DNA from 3 places in the Saccharopolyspora sp. SCSIO 74807 genome. Region 3 is predicted to be linked to each of the others. Evidence: riboswitches for the same ligand, from Rfam matches in the RefSeq annotation. Region 3 holds a riboswitch; each other region holds the start of a gene.
What was found. Region 3 has a riboswitch for S-adenosylmethionine ahead of V1457_RS00420 (aminotransferase class V-fold PLP-dependent enzyme). Riboswitches for the same ligand answer to the same signal wherever they lie in the genome.

Region 1 (6,721 bases), 2.4 Mb from region 3:
CGCGGCACCTGGGTTTCGCACGGCGGCAGGGACTTCGCCGCCTACCCGCACCGCGCCTCCCGCGAAGAGCAGATCTCCGTCGCCACCTCGCTGCGCGACGCCCGCGGTGGATACGGCGCTTGGCCCGCCTGCGCCCGCCAGCTCGGCCTGCCGCGCTGAGCGGTGCGGCTTCGCCGCATCTCAGCAGCAGATCTTGATCCCAAAAGTGCCCCCGAGCGTGTGAGCGAACACCCATCGCGATCACCCAACGCATCCGCGGGGCCGCAGAACGCCGGCGGCGGGAGATGTGTCCGCTCTCCCGCCGCTTGGCCTGGAGGCCGTCGCCGAGCGCCCGCGCGCACCGGCTCCGACGGCCCTTTCGATCTCCTCACCAGCAGCGACGTCCGTCCTTATTGGACCTACGGGCGGGGTGCGGGAACTCCTTGCGGGGATGGGAAAATCCTCCGGGCCGAACAACTAGATGATCACCCAGGGTGCTGGGTTGCCCGGCAAAACGGCGTAACCCAAGTCACAGTGCTCGATCGGGCTCTTGGCGCACTGGTCGCATCACGCTAGAGTCTCGGCCTCGTAACCGATGACAACGAAGTCATGGGGAACACCCGCTAGTCGCCGCCGGGTTTCGTCGGGGAAGTCGGTGCCGAGCGGGCGGACCGGGACAGGACCGGTTCCGCACGTGGCAACGGCTATGACGGCGCTTGGCTACGGGAGTCGGATACGGAGACGAAGCACGAAGTCGCGCAGCGGCGGATGAAGGAGTTCACCAAGCATGGCCGGCGAACTCCACGGGATCATCGACGCTGCGGAGAGCTTCCGCTTTCGAGAGGTAGCGACCCTGTGAACGGACGCGGCATTCCCGGTGCCCATGCCAGCAATTCCCGCGGCAATACCGGCCGGGACCACGGCTACTGGGCCGATTCGCTTGAACCGGTTACGGACTGGTTCACCCCGGTGAGCAAGGAGCAGCCCACCGCGGTCGGCGTGCTGGACCGGCCGGTCGAACTCGATCGCGAGAGCGATCTGGAGATCACCGCCGACCACGGCTTCGCCCCCATCAGCGGCGGGAACTACCCCGCCGCCGACCACCCCAGCTTCCCGCCGGGAACACTGGACATCACCCCGGACGACGTCTTCGAGGCGCTCGGGCCGCAGGCCGACGAGATGCTCGCCACCGCCGACATCGACGTGGACGAGCTGATCCGGCTGGTCAACGCCGAAACCGTCGTGCTGCCGCCGCTGGTGCTGCCGGACGACGTGCCGGAGACCGACGCCGAGGGCAACCCGGCACCGGAGTTCGTCGAAGCCGTCACCGACTGGAAGCAGCGCTTCCTCAAGGGCGCGGTCGCCGCGGTGATCGTCACCCTGGCCGGCTCCGGCGGTGCCGCCGCGGCCATGGACAAGTCCGTGACCGTCGAGGTGGACGGCCAGGAGCGCCAGGTCAACACCTACGACTCCACCGTGGGTGAAGTCCTGCAGGAAGAGGGCATCAACGTCGGCCCGCACGACGCGCTGAGCCCGTCCCCGCAGGCCCAGGTCGGGCACAACGACACGATCACGCTGGACCGCGGCCGGCTGGTGAAGATGACCGTGGACGGCCAGCCCCGCGAGGAGTGGGTGCGGTCGGTGACCGTCGACCAGGCGCTGCGCCAGCTCGGCGTGCCCGCCGACGGCGCGTTCGTCTCGGCCGACCGGAACATGGAAGTGCCCGAGCAGGGCATGGACCTCACGGTCAACACCGCCAAGGACATCACCGTCACCGACGGCGGCGAGGCGCCGCGGCAGCTGACCACCACCGCGGTCACCGTCGACGACCTGGTCAAGGAGCAGAAGCTCCAGCTCGGGCCGGAGGACCACATCACCCCCGGCGGCGACCAGAAGATCACCGACGGCGCGCAGGTGCAGATCAACCGCACCGGCAGCAAGGTGGTCAACCTGACGCAGCCGGTGCAGCCGCCCGTGCAGGAGATCGTCGACGACTCGATGTTCCAGGGCGAGGAGAAGGTCGAGAAGCAGGGCACGCCCGGCGAGAAGATCGTCTTCACCCGCATCACCACCAAGAACGGTGAGGAGACCGGGCGCGAGGCGGTCGGCGAGAAGATCACGAAGGAAGCCACGCCGACGGTCAAGCGCGTCGGTGGCAAGGAACCGCCGAACAGCGCCATCTGGGACAAGCTGGTGCAGTGCGAGGCCGGCGGGAACTGGGCCATCAACAGCGGCAACGGCTACTACGGCGGCCTGCAGTTCGACAAGCAGACCTGGAGCGCCTTCGGCGGCGACCAGTTCGCGGCCTATCCGCACCAGGCCAGCCGGGAGCAGCAGATCCAGGTCGCGACCAAGGTTCGCGACTCGCGCGGCGGCGGCTACGGCGCTTGGCCGGGCTGCTCCTCCAAGCTCGGTCTGAGCTGACCCGCACGATCACCAAGTGAGCGGACCGTTCGCCCGGCATGCCCGGCCGAGCGGTCCGCTCACTTCGTTCTCCCGGCACTAACCACTCCCGATCGGAAGAACGGTCCGTTCGCTCGGAGTCGGCGGGTAGTGCGGCGGGCCGCGCGCAGGGCCGGGTGCGGGCGCGGGTAGGTTCTGGTGCGTGGAAAGTGACGCGGACAGGGCGCGGTTGCTGGGGCCCGCCGATGTTCGCCGGCTGGCGGAGGACCTGGGGATCCGCCCCACCAAGAAGCTCGGCCAGAACTTCGTGCACGACCCGAACACCGTGCGCCGCATCGTCGGCGCCGCCGGGCTCACGGCCGACGACGTGGTCCTGGAGATCGGCCCCGGATTGGGCTCGCTCACGCTGGCGCTGCTGTCGGCGGCGCGCGGGGTCGTCGCGGTGGAGGTCGATCCCGCGCTCGCGGAGCGGCTGCCGCGCACGGCGGCCGAGTTCGCCCCGGGCCTCGCGGACCGCCTCCGAGTGCTCAGCGCCGACGCGTTGCGGGTGCACGCCGACGACTTCGCAGCAGACCCGCCGACCGCGCTGGTGGCGAACCTGCCGTACAACGTCGCCGTGCCGGTGGTGCTGCACCTGCTGGCGGAGCTGCCGTCGCTGCGCAAGGGCCTGGTGATGGTGCAGTCCGAGGTCGCCGACCGGCTCGCGGCGAAACCCGGCGGCCGCACTTACGGGCTCCCGAGCGCGAAAGCGGCGTGGTTCGCCGAGGTGCGCCGCGCGGGCCCGGTGCCGCGGACCGTGTTCTGGCCGGTGCCGAACGTGGATTCGGGCCTGGTTTCGTTCTCCCGCACCGATCCGCCGTCGAGCGCGGACCGCGCCGAGGTGTTCCGCGTGCTGGACGCCGCGTTCGCGCAGCGGCGCAAGACGTTGCGGGCGGCGCTGTCCGGATGGGCCGGTTCGGCGGCGCGTGCCGAGGAGTTGTTGCGCGCGGCCGGGGTCGATCCGACGGCTCGCGGCGAGCAGCTCACGGTCGAAGATTTCGCCCGGGTGGCCGCAGCGGGCGCCGAATCCGTGCGCTGAGTTCCCGGCGACGCGGCAGGGCGCTTCCGCCGATCACTCCAGGCGAGTGGCGAGCGCGCAGTCTGACTACCCAGTGTGTCCGGGCTGGATCTGTTGATCAAGGTCAGCGACTCGGCCAGGTGGTGTGATCTGCCGAACGATTCCACATAGTGACCAGTGTCGCCTTGCGTTCGCGGACACGACTGGGTTCTACTATCCGGGAAATCCATCCCGAGCGGCCGAGAGACCTGGCTCGACGACGCCGCAGCAACCACCCCGTGGGCAGGTGCTAACGCCAGGGCCGATGGAGTCGACGTGTTTGAAACTCCGCTGACCGGCGCCCGGCCCGGGTTCGCCCAGTCCGCGTTCGCTCAGTCCGGGTCCGCCCAGCTCGGGAGCGCCCAGCTCGAGATCGCCCAGCTCAAGATCGCGCTGCCCGGCAGCACGGGCGCGCAGCACGACAAGCTCCGGCGAACCGCCCGCGGCGGCCGCGCCCGCGCGCGCTCCGCGCCGCACGGGCTCGCGCTCACCCAGCGCCGCATCATCGATCAAGGACGGCGCACGACCACGGCCTGTCGCGGCTAGCTGCCCGAGCCACCGAATCCGGTCCGCCGGGCCGGTTCGGGCCAGCGAACCAGCGTTTCCTTCCGGCCGGTCGATGCGCAGCAGCCTGCGCTCCCGGAGTGAGCTGATGTGGAGCCGAACATGATCACTGTCGAGAACCTGAGCAAATCCTTCCGCGGCGAATCCCGCGCAGGCGCCGTCGCGCTCGACGACGTGTCCCTGGAGGTCCCCGCCGGGTCGGTGTGCGGCGTGGTCGGTCCCAGCGATGCGGGCAAGTCCGCCCTCGCCCGCTGCGTCGGGTTGCTGGACAAGCCGGACCGCGGTGCCGTGAAGATCGACGGGACGAACCTCTCCGCGCTGGACGGCGCCGCGCTGCGCGCCGCCCGCAGACACATCGGCGTGGTCCCGGACGGCGACTCGCTGCTGCGCCAGCGCACCGCCGCGGGCAACGTGGCGCTGCCGCTGGAAGCCGCCGAGATGCCCGGGCCGCAACGCCGCGCCCGCGTCGCCGAACTGCTCGACCTGGTCGGCATGACCGACAAGGCGCCGCTGCACCCGGAACAGCTGACCGACGGCCAGCGGCGGCGGGTCGCGGTCGCCCGCGCGCTCGCGGCCAAGCCCTCGGTCCTGGTGGCCGACGAGCCGACCGCCGGGTTGGACTCGTCGACCGCGGAGGCGGTGCTGACGGTGCTCGACCGCGCGCGCTCCGAGCTGGGTGCCACGGTGCTGTTGACCACTGGGGACACCGCCGTGGTGCGGCGCATCGCCGACGAGGCGGTGGTCCTCGACGGCGGCCGGGTCGTCGAGCAGGGCAAGGTGCTCGACCTGGTCTCCGAGCCGGGCAGCCGCCTCGGCACCAGCTTGCTGCCGGAGGCCGGATCCGGCCGCAGGCACGACGTGGTCGCCGAGGTGGTGCTGGTCGGTTTCGCCGCCGTCGGCGCGCTGCTGCCGGAAGCGGCCGGGCGGTTCGGCGTGGACCTGGCCGTGCTGGGCGGCGGCATGACGCGGCTCGGGGACACGCCGGTGGCGAAGTTCCGCATCGGGCTCACCGGTGAGCGCTCCGAGGCCGCGCTGAAGTGGATGGTCGACCGGGACGCGCAGGTGCGCCGCACTCCGGTCAGCGTCGAAGGCGTGGCCGCCTGATCCCCGAACTGGGATCGCGGAAATAGCAGACGGCGTCCCTTGCGGTGCCGCTGCACTCGGAATCCTCCGAAGCGCGCAGCAGCGGCACAAGAACCGACCGGCCGCCGGCCGAGCCCGTGCACCGGGCTCGACCGGCGGCCGCGTGCTGCGAAGTCGGTGCTGGGGCGGCACCCGGATCGCGCGGACACGTACGCTCTAGGAGTGCTCTCCGTGGTACCCACCCCCATCACCGTGCGTGTTCCGGCCAAGGTGAACCTGCACCTGGCGGTCGGCGACGCTCGCCCGGACGGTTACCACGAGCTGGTCACCGTCTTCCAGGCCTTGTCGCTGACCGACGAGGTCACCGTGCACAGCGCCGACGAGCCGGGCATCGACGTCCGCGGCGACGGCGCCGACTCGGTGCCGACCGGGCAGAGCAACCTGGCGTGGACGGCGGTGCGGCTGCTGGCCGAGCACTCCGGCCGCGACCCGGAAGAGCCGGGCGTGCAGGTCTCGATCCGCAAGGGCATCCCGGTGGCCGGCGGAATGGCGGGCGGCAGCGCCGACGCCGCGGCCGCGCTGCTGGCGCTGAACACGCTGTGGCGCCTGGAGATCGGGCGCGACGAGCTCAGCGACATCGCCGCCAAGATCGGCAGCGATGTGCCGTTCGCGTTGCAGGGCGGCACCGCGCTGGGCACCGGCCGCGGCGAGCGGCTCGTGCCGGTTCTCGCCAGGCACACCTTCCACTGGGTGATCGCGCTGGACCGCCGCGGCCTGGAAACCCCCGGTGTGTACGGCGAGCTGGACCGGTTGCGCGCCGACACCGGGCCGAACCGGGTCGGCGAGGTCGAGCCGCTGCTGGAGGCGCTGGCCTCCGGCGATCCGAACCAGCTGGCCCTGCTGCTGGGCAACGACCTGCAGTCCGCGGCGGTCTCGCTGCGCCCGAACCTGCGCCGCACGCTGCGCGCCGGCGTGGAGGCGGGCGCGCTGGCCGGGATCGTGTCCGGCTCCGGACCGACCTGCGCGTTCCTGTGCACCGACAACGACTCCGCGGTCCGGGTCGCCGCGGAACTGTCCGGCGCGGGCGTGTGCCGCACCGTCCGGGTCGCGCAGGGGCCGGTGCCGGGAGCCCGGATCATCGGCGACGACCGGGCCGACCGGCCCACGCCGCCGCAGGTGCACGCCTGATCACCCCTCGTTTTCCTGGAGTACCGCAACCCCGATGGCCAATCTGATCAACCTCGAATCGGTGCGCAAGAGCTACGGAGAGCGCCCGCTGCTGGACGGCGTCTCGATCGGCATCGGCGCCGGGGAGCGGATCGGCGTCGTCGGCCTCAACGGCGGCGGCAAGACGACGCTGCTGGAAGTGGTCTCCGGCAGCGAGGAACCGGACTCCGGCCGGGTCAGCCACCAGCGCGACCTGCGGCTGGCGGTGGTCACCCAGCGCACCGAACTGCCGCCGGGCTCGACGGTGCGCCACGCGGTGCTGGATCCGCACGGCTTCACCGCCGAGCACGAGTGGGCCGCCGACGCCCGGGTGCGTTCGGTGCTGACCGGGCTCGGCATGACCCGGCTCGGGCTGGACACCCCGGTCGC
Region 2 (6,721 bases), 3.0 Mb from region 3:
GTGATCACGGTGCACTTGGCGATCGGCTCCTGCACCTGCCCGATCTTGGCCTCGGGCCAGTCGGAGGGGTTGGTGACCTCCTGCTGGGTGCCGTCCTCGAGCTGCACCTCGTAGACGACGTTCGGCGCGGTCGAGATCAGGTTCAGGCCGAACTCGCGCTCCAGCCGCAGCCGGGTGATCTCCAGGTGCAGCAGCCCGAGGAAACCGCAGCGGAAACCGAATCCGAGCGCACCGGAGGTTTCCGGCTCGTAGGTGAGCGCTGCGTCGTTGAGCTGGAGCTTGTCCAGCGCGTCCCGCAGCAGCGGGTAGTCCGAACCGTCGATCGGGTACAGGCCGGAGTACACCATCGGCAGCGGCTCCCGGTATCCGCTGAGCGGCTCCGGCGCGCCCTTGCGCTCGGTGGTGATCGTGTCGCCGACCTTGGACTGCCGGACGTCCTTCACCCCGGTGATCAGGTAGCCGACCTCGCCGACGCCCAGCCCTTCGGACGGCTTCGGCTCGGGCGAGATGACGCCGACCTCCAGCAGCTCGTGCGTGGCGCCGGTGGACATCATCCGGATCCGCTGCCGCGGGGTGATCTTGCCGTCGACCACCCGGATGTAGGTGACCACGCCGCGGTAGGTGTCGTAGATCGAGTCGAAGATCATCGCGCGCGGCGGCGAATCGTGCACGCCCACCGGGCCGGGAACCTGGCGCACCACCTCGTCGAGCACCGCACCGACGCCGTCCCCGGTCTTGGCCGAAACCCGCAGTACGTCGTCGGCTTCGCAGCCGATGATGTGCGCGAGCTCGGCGGCGTACTTGTCCGGTTCGGCCGCGGGCAGGTCGATCTTGTTCAGCACCGGGATGATCTGCAGGTCGTGCTCCATCGCCAGGTAGAGGTTCGCCAGCGTCTGCGCCTCGATGCCCTGCGCGGCGTCGACCAGCAGGATCGCGCCCTCGCAAGCCGCCAGCGAACGGCTCACCTCGTAGGTGAAGTCGACGTGCCCAGGTGTGTCGATCATGTGCAGCACGTGGTCAAGGCCGTCGACGTTCCACGGCATCCGCACGTTCTGCGCCTTGATCGTGATGCCGCGCTCGCGCTCGATCTCCATCCGGTCGAGGTACTGCGCCCGGTACGCGCGCTCGCCGAGCACCCCGGTCAGCTGCAGCATCCGGTCCGCCAGCGTCGACTTGCCGTGGTCGATGTGCGCGATGATGCAGAAATTCCGGATGCGCTCCGGGTCCGTGAAGGTGGTATCGGCGAAGCTGCTCACTCGGTGTTCCTCGGGATCTCGGGGGCGCGCGGTTTCACCGCACATCGTCCCACGCCACGACCGGTGGCCGATGCCCAACTCCGCGGAGGATGCCCGGGGGTTCAGGTGTCCCGCTGGTCGGCGCGGATCGGGTGGTCCTCGGGAACTTCGATCAGCGCGATCCGCATCCCGTCGGGGTCGGTGATCCACGCTTCCACCAAGCCCCAGGGCTGCCGGGCGGGTTCGGACACCACCGGCACCTCGAAGCGCGTGAGCCGCTCGTACTCGGCGCGCACGTCCCGCACCTGCAACCACAGGACTTGGTCCGGGCTCGGACCGCGCTCGCCCTGGCCGGACAGTTCCATGAAACCTTGGCCGAGGAAGAAGACGGTGCCACCGGGGAACTCCCGGGAGATCGCCAACCCGAGCACGTCCCGGTAGAAGCGCAGCGAACGCTCCGGGTCCAGCGGGCGCAGGATCATGCGGCTGTTCAGGATCTCCATGCGCACCGTTGTACCCCGTAGCGGCCGTCCGGGCCCTGAACGACATCGAGCCCCGCACCGGACGGTGCGGGGCTCGATGCGTTGATCAGCGGTCTCAGACGGCGCGCACGCCGCTGGCCTGCGGACCCTTCTGACCCTGGGTGATCTCGAAGGTCACGGTCTGGTTCTCCTCGAGGGTCCGGAAACCGGTGCCGTCGATCGCGGAGTAGTGCACGAACACGTCCGGGCCGCCACCGTCGGGGGAGATGAAGCCGTAGCCCTTCTCCGAGTTGAACCACTTCACGGTGCCCTGTGCCATCTCTGTCTCCTCACAGCGGATGAGTACCGGCGCCGCACTCTGCGACCACCGGGGCCTAGTCCAGACGGCGAACTCTCCAGCTTGCGCAGGGACTAGAGTCGCGCCCGCAACTTTCGCGAGCGTGTCGAACACGAACACAAAAATCGGCCGACTCATACAACCACACCGCCGCCCCGATCATTCCCGCGACCCGCCGGTGGTGTGGGTCTCATTTCACCGGCCGCCAGCAGGGCCGACCGCCCCGGGGAGCCACGGGCGGACTCGATGCGCCGAAGACCTAGCCGCAGCCGGGCGTGCGACACGGCGTTGCTAGCATGGACAGCCGTGCCGTGCGGCGTTCCGCCAGGGAGGAAGGCTGCGTTCGTCGGGTGCTCGAGCACCGGAGGAAGCAGCGCCGTACAAGTGCGGCACGACGAGTCCGAGCGAGGAAAGAGGCGCCAGCAGTGGCCAACATCAAGTCCGCGATGAAGCGGATCAGGACCAACGAGCAGAACCGGCTGCGGAACAAGTCGGTCAAGTCCGAGGTCAAGACCGCCATCCGCAAGTTCCGCGAGGCCGCTGCCGCCGGCGACAAGGACAAGGCCGTCGAGTTGCAGCGCGTCGCCGCGCGCACCCTGGACAAGGCCGCCAGCAAGGGGGTCATCCACGCCAACCAGGCGGCCAACAAGAAGTCCGCGATGGCCAAGCGCGCCAACGTGCTCTGAGCGGCCCAGCTCGCGCAGGCCGATCCGAGAACGGGGTCCGTTCCCAACGGGAGCGGACCCCGTTTTTCGTGTCTCAAGCCCGGGTGGAATGCAGGTCGACGAGCCTGCGCACTGCGCGCTCCAACGCGTAGTCGGCGTCCGCAGCCATCCCCTTGACCTCGCCGTTGAGCGCGGCGACGACTTGCAACGCATCGGCCACCGTCGTACTGCTCCAGCCCCGCGACTGCGCCTGCGCTTTCTTCACCTTCCATGCGGGCATACCGAGCTCACCGGCCAGCCGGAACGGATCCCCGCGACCGTAAGCGGCGACGCGTCCGATGGTGCGCACCGAATCGGCCAGCGCGTCCGCGATCAGCACGTGCGCCACACCGAGTTGCAGCGCCCAGCGCAGCGCCTCCAACGCACCCGCACGGTCGCCGGTGACCGACTTCTCCGCCACGACGAACCCGGTGACCTCGGCGCGGCCGCGGTGGTAGCGGCGCACGGCGTTCTCGTCGACCTTGCCGCCGGTGTCGGCCACCAACTGGGAAGCCGAGGACGACAGCTCGCGGAGGTCGAAGCCGACGGTCTCGATCAGCGCGCTGACTCCGGCGGCGTCGATGCGGCCGCCGGCGCGGCGCACCTCGTCCTTCACGAACGCCTCCCGCTGCGCGGGTTTGGTGATCTTCTGGCATTCGGTCACCCGGGCGTCGAGCTTGCGCAGCGCGCCGGGCAGTTCCTTGGCGTTCTTGCCGCGCCCGCCCCCGTTGTGCACGACGACGAGCACGACCCCTTCGGCGGGTTGCCGAGCGTGCGAAAGAACCGCTTCGGCGATCTCCTTGCCGGCGTCCTGCGCCGCCTCCAAGGCCACTACCCGGCTCTCCGCGAAAAGCGATGGGCTGAGCAGTTCATCCAGTTCTGGGGGGGTGAGTTCACTCACCTTGATCCGGCGCAGCTCGGTTTCCGGGTCGGCCGCCCGCGCCGCGCCCACCGTCTCGTGCAAAGCCCGCTCCACCAGCAGTTCTTCGTCACCGAGGATCAAGTGCAGCGGGTCGCGGACCACCGACGGAGAACTCATAGGGGCATCGTCGCATGACCGTCCGGCACTGCCGGGCGTTCCCGCTGCGCGGGCGCCCCTGGCCATGGTGCGGCGCCGTCCCGTAACGTTGCCGGTACAACCGAATAGCTCATCCAGAGGGGCAGAGGGAACGGCCCGTAGAAGCCCCGGCAACCATCTCGACCATTCGCGGCTCGCGCGAGGCAGTCGAAGAATTCGGTGCCAATTCCGACCCGCCCGCGGGATAGATGAGGAAAGGACCTCGCGATGACCGCTGCCGCCCAACACACGAACTCCACCGCCAAGACGGCCTACGACCTCGGTCCGGCCGTCGAATTGGTGTCCAAGGAAGAGGGACATCGCCAGCCGCTGGCCCCGGAATTCGTGTCGCTGGAGGACTTCTCGCCGCTGGAGGTCGCCTACGACTTCGGCCGCGTGCGCCGCGAGGACATCGAGGCAGGCCCCCGCTCCATCTGGCGCTACAAGCACCTGCTGCCGGTGCCGAGCAACGTCGAGGAGCACCCGAACACCGAACCCGGCTGTACCAGGCTGGTGCGTGCCGACAACCTCGCCAAGGCGCTCGGCGTCAAGCGGATCTGGGTCAAGGACGACACCGGCAACCCCACCCATTCTTTCAAGGACCGCGTGGTCGCGGTCGCGTTGGCCGCCGCCCGCGAGTTCGGCTTCCGGGTGCTGGCCTGCCCCTCCACCGGCAACCTCGCGAACGCGGTCGCCTCCGCGGCGGCCCGCGCGGGCTGGGACTCGGTGGTGTTGGTCCCGTCCACGCTGGAGCGCGCGAAGATCCTGATGAGCGCGGTCTACGACGGCTCGCTGCTCGCGGTCGACGGGAACTACGACGATGTGAACCGGCTGGCCACCGAGCTGGCCGGGGAGCACGAGGACTGGGCGTTCGTCAACGTCAACGTCCGCCCGTACTACTCCGAGGGTTCCAAGACGCTGGGCTTCGAGGTCGCCGAGCAGCTCGGCTGGCGGCTGCCGGAGCAGATCGTGGTGCCCATCGCCTCCGGCTCGCAGCTGACCAAGGTGGACAAGGGCTTCCGCGAGCTGCAGCACACCGGCCTTGTCGAGGAGAGCCCGTACAAGATCTTCGGCGCGCAGGCCGCCGGGTGCTCCCCGGTTTCCACCGCGTTCAAGAGCCAGCAGGACGTGGTGCAGCCGGTGCGCCCGGACACCATCGCCCGCTCGCTGGCGATCGGCGCCCCGGCCGACGGGCCGTACGTGCTCGACACGGTGCGCCGCACCGGCGGAGCCATCGAGGACGTCACCGACCAGGAGGTCGTCGACGGCATCCGGCTGCTGGCCCGGACCGAGGGCATCTTCGCCGAGACCGCGGGCGGGGTCACCGTCGCGACCGCGAAGAAGCTCATCGAGGCGGGCAAGATCGATCCGGACGAGGAGACGGTGCTGCTGATCACCGGCGACGGCCTCAAGACGCTCGACGCCGTGCAGGACCAGGTCGGCCCGAAGGCGACCGTCGCCCCGAACACCGACTCGGTGAACCAGGCGCTGGGTCTGTGACCGTCCGCCGCGGGCCGCGCGCGTGCGCGGCTCGCGGAGCGCAAGCCGCGGTGGTCCAGATGCTCGGCTCAGTTCTCCGGGCGGACCGGATCGCCGCGCTCGACCGCTCGCCTGCCCTGCTCGTCCTGCACGATCGCGACGTCGCCGGACTGGTCGGTGCGCAACACTCGGGTGCCCATTCGGGTCAGTTCGCCGAGCACCAGCGGGCTCGGATGTCCGTAGCTGTTGCCCGCGCCGACGCTGACCACAGCCAGCCGCGGTCTTACGGCCGCGAGGAAACGAGGCGTGGTGTAGCGCGAGCCGTGGTGCGGGACCTTGAGCACTTCGGCACGCAGGTTCGCCCTCGAATCCAGCAGTTCCCCCTGGCCGGGTAGTTCCACGTCGCCGGTGAGCAGGATCCGCCCGTGCGGCGTGGTCGCCTTGACCACGAGCGAAGCGTCGTTGGCGTCCTCGCTCGAGCGGGTTCGCGCCAGCTCGCCGCGAGGTCCGAGCACGTCGAGCACCAGGCCCGGCCACCGCACTCGTTGACCGGCGCTCAGCCGCATCACCGGTACGCGGTTGGCGCGGGCCGCCGCGGTCACCTCCCGGAAAGCCCAAGCGGGTTCTCGCAGCGATCCGACGGCGAGTGCGCCGACCGCTCGGCCGGACAGCACCGCGGGCGCTCCGCTGACGTGGTCCGCGTGCAGATGCGTCAGCAACAACAGTGGTATGCGGCGGATCTCCAGGCGTTGCAGGCAATCGCTCATCAGCACGGGGTCCGGCCCGGTGTCGATCACCACGGCCTCGTGCGGACGCCCGGTGGCCAGCACCAGGCCGTCGCCTTGCCCGACATCGCAGGCGACCACGGTCCAGCCGGGAACCGGCCACGGAGCGACCCGATGCCGTACCGGGATCACCACGACGACGAACAGCAGGACCACGGCTGCGAGCACCATCCGCGAAATCCGGCCGCGCAGAACCACCAGCAACATCAACGCCAGCACGGCCAGCAGCAGGCCGCCTCCAGCGCCGGAAGGCCAGTCGAACGACGCGCCCGGAACCGCGGCCGAATGGCGGGCGACGGCCAGCACCCACTCCAGCTCCGGCCCCGCCAGCCACACCAGAGCGCTCGCCAGCGTTCCGGAAACGGGCGCGAGCAGCGTCGCGCACACTCCCAGCACGGTGGCCGGCCCCACCACCGGACCGGCCAGCAGGTTCGCCAGCACTGCGACCACGCTGACCTCGCCGGAAACGGCTGCCACCAGTGGCGCCGTGAGCAGATGCGCCGCCGCCGGAATCGCCAGGGCCTCGGCGACACCCACCGGCAACCCACGTGAGTGCAGCGCGTCCGCCCACACCGGCGCGAGCACGATCAGCCCGGCCGTCGCGGCCACCGATAGCGCGAACCCCGCGGCCGTGGCCAGGCC
Region 3 (6,721 bases):
CTCGCCGCTGCTGGAAGCCTCGATGGAGGGCGCGCACGGCGTGCTGCTGGCCATCTCGGGCGGTTCCGACCTCGGCCTGTTCGAGATCAACGAGTCGGCCTCGCTGGTGCAGGAGTCCGCGCACCCCGAAGCCAACATCATCTTCGGCACGGTGATCGACGACTCGCTCGGGGACGAGGTGCGGGTGACCGTGATCGCCGCCGGGTTCGACGCGGGCGCGCCGACGCACAAGAAGCTCGACCCGCAGCAGATCGGCGGCACCGACGAAGCCGGCGAAACCCAGGTGACCGAGGGCCAGGTCGTGGACGGCGAATCGACGCCGAGCGCGCAGGCCCCGCCCGCCCGGCCGCAGCCGGTCGAGCAGCAGGCGCCTGCGCAACCGGCCCCCGCGCAACCGTCGCCGCAACCGGCTCCCACCGCGCAGTCGGCACCGGCCCCGCAACCGCCGTCGGCCCCGCAGCCGCAGCCCGAGCGCCGCGAACCGGTCGGCCGCGACCAGGGCGAGCAGCCGTCCGCGCCGGACTACGAGCAGCGGCCCGGCCAGGAGCAGCAGCGGCCGGCCTACGGGGAAGGCGCGGCGCCCAGCGTCTCGGTACCGACCCGGTCCAGCGGCGGCTATCCGACACACACCGGCAACCAGGGCATGAGCGGTTCGCTGCCGCAACGCCCGATGCCGGTCGCCGACGACAACGACGACGACGTGGACATTCCCCCCTTCATGCGGCGGTGATCGCCGCAGCGGCATGGGCGAGAATCGGCACCGGGGCGAGGTTTCGCCCCGGTGCCCGTTCGTGCGGGCACCCTTCGTCGGCCGGGGCGCAGCCCCGGAGCAGGGAGGCACAGGGTGCGGATCCGGCGCGTGATCACCACGCGGGAAGGCGGCAGTTCCGGGCCGCCGTTCGACTCGTTCAACCTCGGCGGCCGCGTCGGTGACGACCCCGCCGCGCTGGTTGCCAACGAGCGCAAACTCGCCGAGGGCATCGGGCTCGGCCGGGAACGGCTGGTGTGGATGGAGCAGCTCCACGGCAGGCACGCGGCGCTGGTCGACGGTGCGCAGCCGGAGCCGGTGGAGGCCGCGGACGGGTTGGTGACCGCGCAGCCGAACCTGGCGCTGGCGGCGCTGGTCGCGGACTGCGTGCCGGTGCTGCTCGGTGATCCGGTCAGCGGCGTCGTCTCCGCGGTGCACGCCGGGCGGGTCGGTGCCCGGGTGGGCGTGCTGGTCGCCGCGCTCAAGACGATGCAGCAGGCCGGAGCGCACGTCGACCGCGTCGAGGCACTGCTCGGCCCCGCTGCCTGCGGCGAGTGCTACGAGGTGCCCGCCGCGATGCGCGACGACGTCGAGCAGCACCTGCCGGGCAGCGCCTGCCGCACCCGCAAGGGAACTCCCGGCCTGGACCTGCGCGCCGGGCTGTGGGAGCAGCTCGCGGGCGCGGGCATCGGCAAGATCGGGGTTGATCCGCGCTGCACGATGGAAACCCGGGAACTGTTCAGCCATCGCCGCGACGGACCCCGCACCGGTCGCTTCGCGGCCGTCGTGTGGGCCGAACCCGAGGAGGGGCCGTGACCGACGACGACTGTCGCCGCGCGGAGCTGGCGGAGTCGCTCAAAGAGGTCCACGAGCGCCTCGCCGCGGCGTGCCACGCCGCCGGTCGTGCGCCGGCTGAGGTCGAGCTGCTGGCGGTCACCAAGACGTTCCCGGCGCGCGACGTTGCGCTACTGTCCGACCTGGGATTGCGGGAGTTCGCGGAGAACCGCGAGCAGGAGGCGCGCGGCAAGGTCGCCGAGTTCGACGAGTTGCGCCCGCGCTCCGGCGCCCGCTGGCACATGGTCGGCCAGCTGCAGCGGAACAAGGCGCGTTCGGTGGTGCGCTGGGCGGACGTCGTGGAGTCGGTGGACAGTCCGCGCCTGGTCGAGGCGTTGGACCGGGCGACGGCGAACGCGCTCGCAGCGGGGGAGCGGACACGCCCGCTCGAAGTTCTCGTTCAGGTGAACTTGGACGAGGCGCGGGGCCGCGGCGGGTGCCCACCTGCGGAGGTCAGGTCACTCGCAGAGGTGATCACGACGACGAGTGAGCTGCGGTTGCGGGGAGTGATGGCGGTGGCTCCGCAGCACGTCCGGCCGGAAGTGGCGTTCGACACACTTTCCGAGATCGCCGCACGGCTGCGCCAGGATCACCCCGAGGCTGAAGAAATCTCGGCGGGCATGAGCGGAGATCTGGAGAGTGCCGTAGCGCACGGGTCCACGCGAGTGCGTGTCGGAACAGCGTTGCTAGGAGGCCGCGGGCTAATCTCGCCGTAGCCAGCGGCGGGGGGTCGACGGCCGGTCGTACCGCGCTCGGCTCGTAGGAGTCGCGGAGGAAGGTCATGCCATGAGCGCTCTGCACAAGCTGAAGGCATATTTCGGCATGGTCCCGGCCGACGAGATCGAGGAATTCGAGGACGAGACCTACGCCGACCGCCAGTACGACCGCCACCCGGTCGACGACGGCTACGACGCCCCGGCCGACCGGATCGGCGGGCGCCGCCGCGTCGGCGTGCGCGGCGGTTACCAGCCGGAACCCGCGAGCGAACCCTACGAGGACGTGCCGCGCGCGGACGATCACCGGGAGGTGAAGCCCCCGGTCCGCAGGCAGTGGCCCGCGGAGGCGCCGTCCCGCCCGGCGGGCGGCGAACGCGAGTCGGTCTCCCGGCTGCGCGCGGTCACCGACACCGGCAGCATGTTCAACTTGAGCAAGATCACAACGCTGCATCCGCGCAGTTACAGCGAGGCGCGCACGATCGGCGAGCAGTACAGGGACGGCAGTCCGGTGATCATGAACCTGACCGAGATGGACGAAGCGGACGCCAAGCGGCTGGTCGACTTCGCCGCAGGTCTGGCCTTCGCGCTGCGCGGATCGATCGAGAAGGTCACCAACCGGGTGTTCTTGCTCTCACCGCCGAACGTGGACGTCGCGGCCGAGGACAAGCGCAAGCTCGCCGAGGGCGCCTTTTTCAACTACGGGTGACCGGTGGCAGAGTTGAACCGTGGAACTGCTCCTGATCATCCTTTACTACGCGGTCTTCTTCTTCTGGCTGCTGCTCACGGCCCGTATCGTGATCGAACTCGTCCGGGTGTTCGCCCGCGACTGGCGCCCCGCTGGAGGGGTTGCAATCGCGTTGGAGAGCATCTACACAGTGACCGACCCGCCCGTCCGGCTGCTACGTCGGGTGATCCCGACGGTCCGGATCGGCGGAGTGGGGCTGGACCTATCCATTATGGTGCTGCTGCTGGTTGTGTACATACTGATGCAGCTGCTGTTGAGGTTGCTGCTGGGACATTGAGCGAAGTCCGGGTAACGGGGAACCCGGGTGACCCGCAGCCGAAGAGTGCGTGAGGTGATCTTGTGGGCCTGACCCCCGCCGACGTGCATAACGTCGCGTTCAGTAAACCGCCGATCGGGAAGCGCGGCTACAACGAGGACGAGGTGGACGCGTTCCTCGACCTCGTCGAAGCCGAGCTCGCCCGGTTGGTGGAGGAGAACAACGACCTGCGCAGCCAGGTTGAGCAGCTGGAGAACCAGCTGCAGACCGCGCAGGTCGACCTCGACGACGCCCGCAGCCAGGCGTCCGCGGTCCCCGCCGCTCCCGCCGCCCCCGCTCCGGCGGAAGAACCGCGTCGGCTCGCGCCGGTCCCGGCCCCGACCGCTGCCGAGCAGACCTCCCCGGGTGGAGATCACCACGTGCAGGCCGCGAAGGTGCTGGGCCTGGCGCAGGAGATGGCCGACCGGCTGACCGGTGAGGCGAAGGCCGAGGCCGACGGGATGCTCTCGGAGGCCCGCACCAAGTCCGAGCAACTGCTCTCGGACGCCCGGGCGAAGTCCGAAAGCATGGTCAACGAGGCCCGCACCCGGGCCGAGACGATGCTCAACGACGCGCGCACGCGCGCGGAGACCCTGGAGCGGCAGGCCCGCGAGAAGGCCGCCGGTCTGGAACGCGATGCCCAGCGCAAGCACGCCGAGGTGATGGGCAACATCACCCAGGAGAAGAACGCGCTGGAGAAGAAGATCGACACGCTGCGCACCTTCGAGCGCGAATACCGCACGAGGTTGCAGACCTACCTGGAATCGCAGCTGCGTGAACTGCAGGACCGCGGGTCGGCGGCTCCTGCCGAGAGCAACGGTCGCAGCTCGGCCCAGCAGAACACCTACAGCTTCGGCGCCCGCGCGGCAGAGGCGGGCTAGTCGGCGTTCCCGGACGCCGCCCGTGCACGGTGAGCGTGGCGAGGGCGTCACAGGCGGTCGTTCGGTGAGTGGGAGTCCGACGTGTTGTTGGTGGTTCTGGCGCTGGTCCTGGCCGCAGCCGGTGTCCTGGTGACCTCGGTGGTGATCGGCAGCCCCGCGTGGTCGTGGCTGTCGGTCGTGTTGTGCGCGGTGTGCGCGGTCCTGCTCGTGGTGGACCGGCTCCGACGGCGACGGGAGGCGAGCTCGTCGCCGTCGGGGCCCGGCCCCGCAGTGCCCGCGGATGATTCCAGCGAGGGAACGTCCGCGCAGTCCGCGACGGTCGAGGACGGTTCGGGGGACGAACCGGCCGAGGAGGACACCGACGCGGCGGACGCGCTGCTGGTGTCCGAATCGGACGAAGAAGTGGTCGTGGTCGACGAACGCCCGCGATACCACTTGGCCGCGTGCGGCTGGCTCGGCGACCGCGAGGTGCTGAGCCTGCCGGTGCGCGAAGCCCGCGAACTGGGCTTCACCTCCTGCGCCCGCTGCACGCCCGACGCCGTGCTGGCGGGGCAGGCGCGGACCGCGGGCTGACGTACCGCGGGCTGCCAGCTGGCTGCCGCGCACACCGATACCCGGTGGCGGCGGACCTAACAGCGTGTTCTAACCTCTTGATCGAAGGTCATGAGTGCCAGCGGTAAACCCCGGTTTGCTGGCCGGCAACCCTCCGACCGCGGTGGGGTGCCCCGGGTGAGGACCTGGCCGGTCGCGTGCGGCGATCCGGCAAGCGCGGGCCTGGCACGGACGCTGGCGGGTCCGGAGTGACCCGAGGAGATGTCGTGTCGTCAGCCGTCGAGCATCCGCAGCAGTCCGATGTGGACGTCGAAGTGCCCGGTGTGGTCGGTAGCGGGCTGCGGGTGCCGCTGATCACCGGTGGCACCGCCGAGTACGCCAACCTCGATCACGGGGCCAGCGCGCCGTGCCTGACCGCGGTCCGCGACGCCGTCGACGCGTTACTGCCCTGGTACGCCAGCGTGCACCGCGGCGCGGGATTCGCCTCCCAGGTCTGCACGCGGGTTTACGAAAGCGCCCGGGACGTTCTGCGCCGGTTCGTCGGCGCGCGCCGCGATGACTCCGTGATCTTCACGCGGAACACGACCGACGCGGTGAACCTGCTGGCGGCGGCCGTGCCGGACGGAACGTCCGTGGTGGTGTTCGACACCGAGCACCACGCGGCGCTGCTGCCCTGGGGAAGCGAGGTCCGGCGGCTCGGCATCCCGGCGAGCGCGGACGAAGCCGTGCGGGCGCTCGACGAAGCGCTCGCGGATTGCCCGGAAGGGCCGAAGCTCGCGGTGCTCACCGGTGCTTCCAACGTCACCGGTGAACTCTGGCCGGTCGCCGAACTCGCGCGGGTCGCGCGGCGGCGCGGTGCCCGCACGTTGCTGGACGCGGCGCAGCTCGCCCCGCACCGGCCGGTGCGGATCGCCGAGCTGGGCGTGGACCACGTGGTGCTGTCCGGGCACAAGCTCTACGCGCCGTTCGGGGCGGGTGCGCTGATCGGCCGTGCGGACTGGCTCGACGCGGCTCCGCCCTACCTCGCCGGCGGCGGCGCGACTCGCGCCGTGCCGGATGACGGCGTGATCGACTGGAACACCGGGCCGGAACGGCACGAAGCGGGTTCGCCGAACACGGTGGGCGTGCACGCGCTGGCCACCGCCTGCCGGGTGTGGTCGGAGCACGCCGAGTCGATCATCGCGCACGAGGACGCGCTGCTGATTCGGTTGCGCGCGGGCTTGCGCGACATCCCCGGGTTGCGCGAGCTGAGCCTGTTCGGGCCCGAGCACGCGCGGGTCGGAGTGGTCAGCCTGACCGTGGCGGATCGCGATGCTGGGCAGAATCGCGATGCCGGGCAGGCTCGCGACCCGGGACTGCTCGCGAGCGCGCTGTCCGCCGAGCACGGCATCGGCGTGCGGGACGGGCTGTTCTGCGCGCACCGCGCGGTGCGGCACCTGCTGGCGGGTTCCGGGGCGCAGCGCGCGCTGCGGGTCAGCATCGGGCTCGGCACGACGACCGAGCACGTGGACAGGTTCGTCGACGCGCTGCGCGGGCTGGTCGCGGACGGGCCGAGCTCGAGGTACGCGTTGGTAGAAGGCGGTTGGGTGCCCGAGCACGATCCGCGGGGTTTCCCGGCGGCGCTGAACTGACCCGGGTTCGAGCCGATGCGAGGGCGGTCTCCGGCTCGGGGAGAATGGGACGAGTGAACATCGAGCGATCCGAACCCGAGCAGCCCGAACCTGCCGCGCCGGGCGGCTCCGCCGCGGGGGATTCCAGCGGGGCTGGTGACTCCGGTAGCACGGGGGAGTCCCCGCGCCCGCGCAGGCTGCTGGTGCTGCTGTTCGGCGTCGCCGCGCTGCTGTTGGCGGCCGACGTGCTAACCAAGGTCGCCGCGGTCGCCGCACTGGAGGACCAGCCGCCCGCACGGCTGTTCGGCGGTGCGGTCTACCTGGTATTGGTGCGCAATCC

Region 1: another riboswitch for S-adenosylmethionine. It lies ahead of V1457_RS11395 (hypothetical protein); the one in region 3 lies ahead of V1457_RS00420 (aminotransferase class V-fold PLP-dependent enzyme).
Region 2: another riboswitch for S-adenosylmethionine. It lies ahead of thrC (threonine synthase); the one in region 3 lies ahead of V1457_RS00420 (aminotransferase class V-fold PLP-dependent enzyme).

What each region holds. Positions count from the first base shown of each region.
Region 1 covers NZ_CP146100.1:2,475,748-2,482,468, forward strand. Annotated here, with positions in the region: partial or broken gene V1457_RS11380 (transglycosylase family protein) at 1-159, shown strand, start outside; gene V1457_RS11385 (resuscitation-promoting factor) at 835-2,403, shown strand; gene rsmA (16S rRNA (adenine(1518)-N(6)/adenine(1519)-N(6))-dimethyltransferase RsmA) at 2,585-3,460, shown strand; SAM riboswitch class I at 3,663-3,750, shown strand; gene V1457_RS11395 (hypothetical protein) at 3,755-4,024, shown strand; gene V1457_RS11400 (ATP-binding cassette domain-containing protein) at 4,145-5,146, shown strand; gene V1457_RS11405 (4-(cytidine 5'-diphospho)-2-C-methyl-D-erythritol kinase) at 5,357-6,313, shown strand; gene V1457_RS11410 (ABC-F family ATP-binding cassette domain-containing protein) at 6,348-6,721, shown strand, end outside.
Region 2 covers NZ_CP146100.1:3,077,720-3,084,440, reverse strand. Annotated here, with positions in the region: gene lepA (translation elongation factor 4) at 1-1,256, opposite strand, end outside; gene V1457_RS14225 (VOC family protein) at 1,358-1,738, opposite strand; gene V1457_RS14220 (cold-shock protein) at 1,833-2,036, opposite strand; gene rpsT (30S ribosomal protein S20) at 2,480-2,740, shown strand; gene holA (DNA polymerase III subunit delta) at 2,814-3,797, opposite strand; SAM riboswitch class I at 3,904-4,031, shown strand; gene thrC (threonine synthase) at 4,044-5,315, shown strand; gene V1457_RS14200 (DNA internalization-related competence protein ComEC/Rec2) at 5,384-6,721, opposite strand, start outside.
Region 3 covers NZ_CP146100.1:94,453-101,173, reverse strand. Annotated here, with positions in the region: gene ftsZ (cell division protein FtsZ) at 1-730, shown strand, start outside; gene pgeF (peptidoglycan editing factor PgeF) at 845-1,564, shown strand; gene V1457_RS00445 (YggS family pyridoxal phosphate-dependent enzyme) at 1,561-2,298, shown strand; gene V1457_RS00440 (cell division protein SepF) at 2,369-3,004, shown strand; gene V1457_RS00435 (YggT family protein) at 3,024-3,320, shown strand; gene V1457_RS00430 (DivIVA domain-containing protein) at 3,383-4,219, shown strand; gene V1457_RS00425 (hypothetical protein) at 4,301-4,792, shown strand; SAM riboswitch class IV at 4,879-4,994, shown strand; gene V1457_RS00420 (aminotransferase class V-fold PLP-dependent enzyme) at 5,038-6,402, shown strand; gene lspA (signal peptidase II) at 6,456-6,721, shown strand, end outside.